Regions from separate parts of the Methylopila henanensis genome, predicted to be linked through region 3. Evidence: predicted binding sites of a transcription regulator. Region 3 holds the regulator's gene; each other region holds the start of a gene.

Region 1 (2,265 bases), on a different contig from region 3:
GGCTCGTCCTGCGCGAACAGGTCGCCGACGCCGTCGTCCGTGTTCCAGACGACCGCCTCCGGCGGCACGTCGGCTGCGAGCAGGCGTCGCGCCGCGGACCGCCAGCCCGCGACGTCCGCGGGTCCGTCTAGCGCGACCCGGCGCGGCGTCACAGCGCCAGCGCCATCTGGCGCGGTCGCGGCGCGAGGCGCTCGCGCAGACCGGCGCCGTCCAGCAAGCTGATCGAGGGACGGTGGTCCGCCAGCGCGATGAAGGGAAGCGCCTTTTCGACCGGCGCCCGCATGCGCCGGAGATCCTCCACCCGCAGCGCGCGGAAGCGGCGGGCGGACAGGATGCGGTCGACCACCGTCTTGCCGAGCCCCGGCACGCGCAGCAGATCCTCGCGGGAGGCGCGCTGCACGTCGAGCGGGAAGCGGTCGCGGCGTCTCAGCGCCCAGGCGAGCTTCGGATCGACGGCGAGGTCGAGCATGCCGCCGGCTTCCGTGATCTCGCCGACGGAGAAGCCGTAGAACCGCATGAGCCAGTCGGCCTGGTACAGCCGATGCTCGCGCATCAGGGGAGGGGCCGCGAGCGGCAGCCGCGCGCTGGCGTCCGGAATGGGGCTGAAGGCCGAATAGTACACCCGCTTCAGGCGGTACGACCCATAGAGGTTCGCGCTCGTTCCGAGGATGGCGCGATCGTCCGACCCGTCGGCCCCTATGATCATCTGCGTGCTCTGGCCCGCGGGCGCGAAGCGAGGCGCGCGCTTGTCCGCCTTCGCCTCTTCGATCCGGCTGCGGAGCCCGCCCATCGAGCGGCGCACGGCGCGCAGGTCCTTCTCGGGTGCGAGCCGCTTCAGGCTGGTCTCGCTCGGAAGCTCCACGTTGATCGACAATCGGTCGGCGTAGAGCCCGGCCTCCGCGATCAGTTCCGGCGACGCGTCCGGGATCGTCTTGAGATGGATGTAGCCGCGGAAGCCATGATCGACCCGGAGCGCCTTCGCGACCCGCACCACCTGCTCCATGGTGTAGTCGGGGCTGCGGATGATCCCTGAAGACAGGAAAAGCCCCTCGATGTAGTTGCGGCGATAGAAGTCGAGCGTCAGCTTCACCGCCTCGTCCACGCTGAAGCGGGCGCGCGCGACATTGCTGCTCGCCCGGTTGACGCAATAGAGGCAGTCGAAGGCGCAGGCGTTGGTGAGCAGGATCTTCAGCAGCGAGATACAGCGGCCGTCCGGCGCGTAGGAGTGGCAGATGCCGGCGCCTTCGGTCGAGCCGAGCCCGCGCGCAGGTTTGCCCGCCGCGCCCGCCGAATGGCGCTTGTCCGTGCCGCTCGACGCGCAGGAGGCGTCGTATTTCGCGGCGTCGGCGAGAATGGCGAGCTTGGCGGCAAGGTTCACGGGAACAGATCTCCGGCGACGTCTCTCTTACCGTATGTTCTTATTTTGTTCTTTTCAACCCGTGACGGGCTCGTCCCGGCGCGGCGTCGCGGATAGGTTGGGAGCGAGTGACCAAGCTGGAGCGAAGGAGGACCGGATTGGCGAGCGTCGAGACGCCGGAGCGCCGGTCGGCCGTCATGCGCGCCGTCAAGGGACGCGACACCGGGCCCGAAATGGCGGTGCGCCGCGCCGCCCACGCGCTCGGCTATCGCTTCCGCCTGCACCGGAAGGACCTTCCCGGCCGTCCCGATCTGGTTTTTCCCTCGCGGAGGAAAGCGATCTTCGTGCACGGCTGCTTTTGGCACGGGCACGATTGCGCCCGCGGGGCGCGGACGCCGAAGACCAACGCCGACTACTGGCGCGCGAAGATCGCCCGCAACATGGCGCGGGACGAGCGGGTGAAGGCGGAGCTTGCGGCGCTCGGCTGGGAGACGCTGACGATCTGGGAGTGCGAACTTAAGCGCGATCTTGCGGATCGCCTCGCCGTCTTCCTTGGCTGACAGCAGGTCCGCGCCTCGGCGCGGGCGTTTTTCCGCGGCTCACTCGTCCATCTTCAGGGCGGCGATGAACGCCTCCTGCGGAATCTCCACGCGGCCGAATTGGCGCAGCTTCTTCTTGCCGGCCTTCTGCTTGTCCAACAGCTTACGCTTGCGGCTGGCGTCGCCGCCGTAGCACTTGGCCGTCACGTCCTTGCGCAGCGCCCGGATGGTCTCGCGGGCGATGATCTTACCGCCGATCGCGGCCTGCACCGGGATGACGAACAGGTGCGGCGGGATCAACTCCTTCAGCTTCTCGCACATGACCCGGCCGCGGGCCTCGGCGCGGGTGCGGTGCACCAGCATGGAGAG
Region 2 (2,265 bases), on a different contig from region 3:
TGGTCTACGCGCTCGACACCACCGACCAGCGCGCGCTAGAGGCTCAGTTCGCGCAAAGCCAGAAAATGCAGGCGGTGGGCCAGCTCGCCGGCGGCGTGGCGCACGACTTCAACAACGTGCTGACCGCCATCATCGGCTATTCCGACCTGCTGCTCGCGAACCACCGGCCGACCGACCCGTCCTTCCAGGACATCATGCAGATCAAGCAGAACGCCAACCGGGCCGCGAGTCTGGTGCGGCAGCTGCTGGCCTTCTCGCGGCGCCAGACGCTGCGGCCGCAGGTGATCGCGCTCGGCGACGTGCTGGCCGAACTGCGGATGCTGCTGTCGCGCCTGCTCGGCGAGAAGGTCAAGCTCGAGCTCGTCCACGGCCGCGACCTGTGGCTGGTGAAGGCCGACCTCAACCAGTTCGAGCAGGTGATCATCAATCTCGTGGTCAACGCGCGCGACGCCATGGCCGACGGGGGCACTGTGACGGTGCGCACCCGCAACGTGACCGCGGCCGAGGCGCCGACCTTCGGTTATCGCGGGCTTCCGGCGGCGGACTACGTGATGGTCGACGTCGAGGACACCGGCGAGGGCATTCCGCCGGAGATCATCGACAAGATCTTCGAGCCGTTCTTCTCGACCAAGGAGGTCGGCAAGGGCACCGGCCTCGGGCTCTCCACCGTCTACGGCATCGTCAAGCAGACCGACGGCTACGTCTTCGCGCTGTCGGAGCCGGGCGAGGGCGCGATCTTCCGCATCTTCCTGCCGCGCCACGTGCCGGCCGAGGCCGAGGAGGCGAAGCCGGTCGCGGCCGCCGCGGCGCCGCAGGACATGACCGGACGCGGCACCGTGCTGCTGGTCGAGGACGAGGACGCCGTGCGCGCCTTCGGCGCCCGGGCGCTCGCCTCCCGCGGCTACACCGTGCTCGAGGCGCGCTCCGGCGTCGAGGCGCTGGAGCAGATGGAGGCGCACGCCTCCGAGGTCGAGCTCGTCGTCTCCGACGTGGTGATGCCCGAGATGGACGGCCCGTCGCTGCTGCGCGAGCTGCGCAAGAAGCAGCCCGACCTCAAGATCATCTTCGTGTCGGGCTACGCCGAGGACGCTTTCAAGAAGAACCTGCCGGAGGGCGAATCGTTCGCCTTCCTGCCGAAGCCGTTCACGCTGAAGCAGCTGCTGCAGGCGGTGAAGCAGACCATCGGCGGCTGACGCCGCGATCCCCTGTCCTCCTTGAAACGAAGGCCCGCCGCGCCGTTTCGCGCGGAGAAGATGTTCCGCTTGTGTTCTTGGAACAAAGTGGGTACATATCGTCGCGTTGAAGGTTCTTCACCCGCCGTGCCATAAGGAGCCGACGCGATGTCGCAAGCCAATCTCCGCCTCGTCGAAGGAAGCTCCATGGACAAGACCAAGGCGCTGGACGCCGCGCTCGCGCAGATCGACCGCGCCTTCGGCAAGGGTTCGATCATGCGCCTCGGCGGCGGCCAGACCACGCTCGACATCGAGACGGTCTCGACCGGCTCGCTCGGCCTCGACATCGCGCTCGGGGTCGGCGGGTTGCCGCGTGGCCGCATCATCGAGATCTTCGGGCCGGAGAGCTCGGGCAAGACCACGCTCGCGCTGCACACCATCGCCGAGGCGCAGAAGAAGGGCGGAATCTGCGCCTTCGTCGACGCCGAACACGCGCTCGACCCGGTCTACGCCCGCAAGCTCGGCGTGAACCTGCAGGACCTTCTGATCTCCCAGCCCGACGCCGGCGAGCAGGCGCTCGAGATCGCCGACACGCTGGTGCGTTCCGGCGCGGTCGACGTGCTGGTGATCGACTCGGTCGCGGCGCTGACCCCGCGCGCCGAGCTCGAGGGCGAAATGGGCGAGGTCCAGCCCGGCCTGCAGGCGCGGCTGATGAGCCAGGCCCTGCGCAAGCTCACCGGCTCGATCTCCAAGTCCAAGACCATGGTGATCTTCATCAATCAGATCCGGATGAAGATCGGCGTGATGTACGGCAGCCCGGAGACGACCACCGGCGGCAACGCGCTCAAGTTCTACGCCTCGGTGCGCCTTGACATCCGCCGCATCGGCGCGATCAAGGAGCGGGACGAGACGATCGGCAACCAGACCCGCGTCAAGGTGGTCAAGAACAAGGTCGCGCCGCCGTTCAAGCAGGTCGAGTTCGACATCATGTATGGCGAGGGCGTTTCGAAGACCGGCGAACTCATCGATCTCGGCGTGAAGGCCGGCATCGTGGAGAAGTCGGGCGCCTGGTACTCCTTCGACAGCCAGCGGC
Region 3 (2,265 bases):
TACACGGGCGGCGACGTCCCCAACGCCACCTACCGCAATCATGGAACCCACGCCGAGGCGATCGAGATCGTCTACGACCCGGCCGTGACGAGCTTCCGGCGCATGCTGGAGTTCTTCTTCCAGATCCACGACCCGACCACCCTGAACCGGCAGGGCAACGACGTCGGCCTGAGCTATCGCTCCGCGATCTTCGTCCTGGACGACGACCAGAAGCGGATCGCCGAGGAGACCATCGCCGACGTGAACGCCTCGGGGCTGTGGCCGGGCAAGGTGGCGACCGAGATCGCGCCGGCCGGCCCGTTCTGGGAAGCGGAGCCCGAGCATCAGGACTATCTCGAGCGCTATCCCAACGGCTACACCTGCCACTTCATCCGGCCGAACTGGCGGCTGCCCGCGCGCGAGGAGGTCCGCCGCGCCGGCTGAGCGGCCGCATCCGCGCGGGACGCGGCGGCGCGGAAGCGCCGTCGCCGTAAACGCGACGTTAACCCTTGCGGAACACATCTAGAACAGGTAGATATCTGTTCATGATTTGTTTTTGACGTCGCGGAGCCGGACATGTTGACCCGCAAGCAGTACGAGTTGCTGCGCTTCATCCATGAGCGGCTGAAGGAGACCGGCGTTCCCCCCTCGTTCGACGAGATGAAGGACGCGCTGGACCTCAAGTCCAAGTCCGGCATCCACCGCCTGATCATGGCGCTGGAGGAGCGCGGCTTCATCCGCCGTCTGCCGAACCGCGCGCGCGCCCTCGAGGTGCTGAAGCTTCCCGAGGCCGCGGCGCCGCCGGTGTCGCGCCCCGCCGGCCGCTTCACCCCCAGCGTCATCGAGGGCAATCTCGGCAAGGTCCGCCCGGCCCGTCCTCCGGCAGCGGAGGAAGACGAGGACGAGCGCATGGTGGCGATCCCGGTCATGGGCCGGATCGCCGCGGGCGTGCCGATCGAGGCCATCCAGGCGAAGAGCCACACCATCGCGGTGTCGCCCGACATGCTTTCGGCCGGCGAGCATTTCGCCCTCGAAGTGCGCGGCGATTCGATGATCGAGGCCGGCATTCTCGACGGCGACCTCGTGCTCATCCGCAAGCAGACCGTGGCCGACACCGGCGACATCGTGGTGGCGCTGGTGGACGACGAGGAGGCGACGCTGAAACGACTGCGCAAGCGCGGCGCTTCGATCGCTCTGGAAGCGGCGAACCCGGCCTACGAGACGCGCATCTTCGGTCCCGACCGGGTCGCGATCCAGGGCCGGCTTGTTGGGCTGATCCGCCGCTACTGATCGTCTGCGGCCCCCTGCTCGTCGGGCTCCTCCGGGACTTCGGTGGGATCGACGGCGTCTGACTCAGCGGAGGTCGGCGCGCGGCGCGGCGCGAACTGCAGTCGGAGAGCGACGTCGGGAGGGGGCTCGAAGCCGGCCGGCGACCACGGCCTGTCGCCTCCGGGCGTTCGTGCGGCTGTTCCTAGGAAGCGAGGGCCGTCGCGCTTGAGTTCGAGCGCGCCGGTCGCGGCGAGCGCGCGGCGGTCGACGACCGCGGCGCGGTCGAAGCAGGCGGGCGGCGCCTCGAGTCGCGTCACAACCAGCGTGGCGCGCCGGCAGTCCTCCTCGAATGCGCGCGGGTCCCAGACCAGCGCGGCGACGCCTCCGTCCGCAAGCGGCGCGACGCAGCCATAGGCGTCGCAGCGGCCTGCTCCTGCGGTCCGGCGGGCGCCTGAGGGCGGGCTTGGCGGCCCTTCGCCGTCGGCCGCGAGCCAGACCTTGGCGGCGAATCCGCTGCGCCCGGCGCCGACGAGCGCGAGCTTTCCGTCCGGCCCGCGCACCGCCATGGAGCGCCCGGCCGGATCGATCACCACGTCGGGCCGCGTCGGCCAGGCCGCGAGCGCGAACGCGGCGAGAATAGGCGCGACGGCGAGAAAGCGCAGCGGCGTCCGCCACAGGCAGAGCCAGCAGATCCCGAGCGCGAACAGGAGAAGCGAGGCCTCGCCGAAGGCGCCGGTCGCGCGCTCCGCGCCGGGCCAGGACGCGACGGCGCGGGCGATCGCGAGCACGCCGTCGAGGCCGAGGCCCATCAGCCGCCACCACGGCCCGTCGAGGCCGAGCGGCGCGAACAGCAGCCCGCCGACGACGCTCGGCATCACGATCAGGCTGATCAGCGGCGTCGCGAGCGCGTTGCCGGCGAGCGCATAGGGCGTCACGCGGTGGAAGTGGTAGGCGGCGAAGGGCGCTGTCGCGAGCCCCGCGACGAGGGTGGTGACAAGCGCGACCGCCGCCGCCGTC

What was found. Region 3 encodes LexA, which represses DNA repair genes until DNA is damaged. Its sites were predicted from a motif close to TGTTCNNNNTGTGTTCNG; they were not measured.
Region 1: ACFSCV_RS07495 (putative DNA modification/repair radical SAM protein) is a predicted target of LexA. The motif match lies at 1,414-1,431, and genes of this name have one in related genera.
Region 2: recA (recombinase RecA) is a predicted target of LexA. The motif match lies at 1,255-1,272, and genes of this name have one in related genera.

The regions. Positions count from the first base shown of each region.
Region 1 is NZ_JBHUER010000004.1:250,631-252,895, forward strand. It holds gene ACFSCV_RS07490 (UdgX family uracil-DNA binding protein) at 1-152, opposite strand, end outside; gene ACFSCV_RS07495 (putative DNA modification/repair radical SAM protein) at 149-1,378, opposite strand; gene ACFSCV_RS07500 (very short patch repair endonuclease) at 1,516-1,917, shown strand; gene lepA (translation elongation factor 4) at 1,957-2,265, opposite strand, start outside.
Region 2 is NZ_JBHUER010000004.1:139,977-142,241, forward strand. It holds gene cckA (cell cycle histidine kinase CckA) at 1-1,193, shown strand, start outside; gene recA (recombinase RecA) at 1,341-2,265, shown strand, end outside.
Region 3 is NZ_JBHUER010000001.1:288,902-291,166, reverse strand. It holds gene msrA (peptide-methionine (S)-S-oxide reductase MsrA) at 1-423, shown strand, start outside; gene lexA (transcriptional repressor LexA) at 556-1,269, shown strand; gene ACFSCV_RS01395 (ComEC/Rec2 family competence protein) at 1,263-2,265, opposite strand, start outside.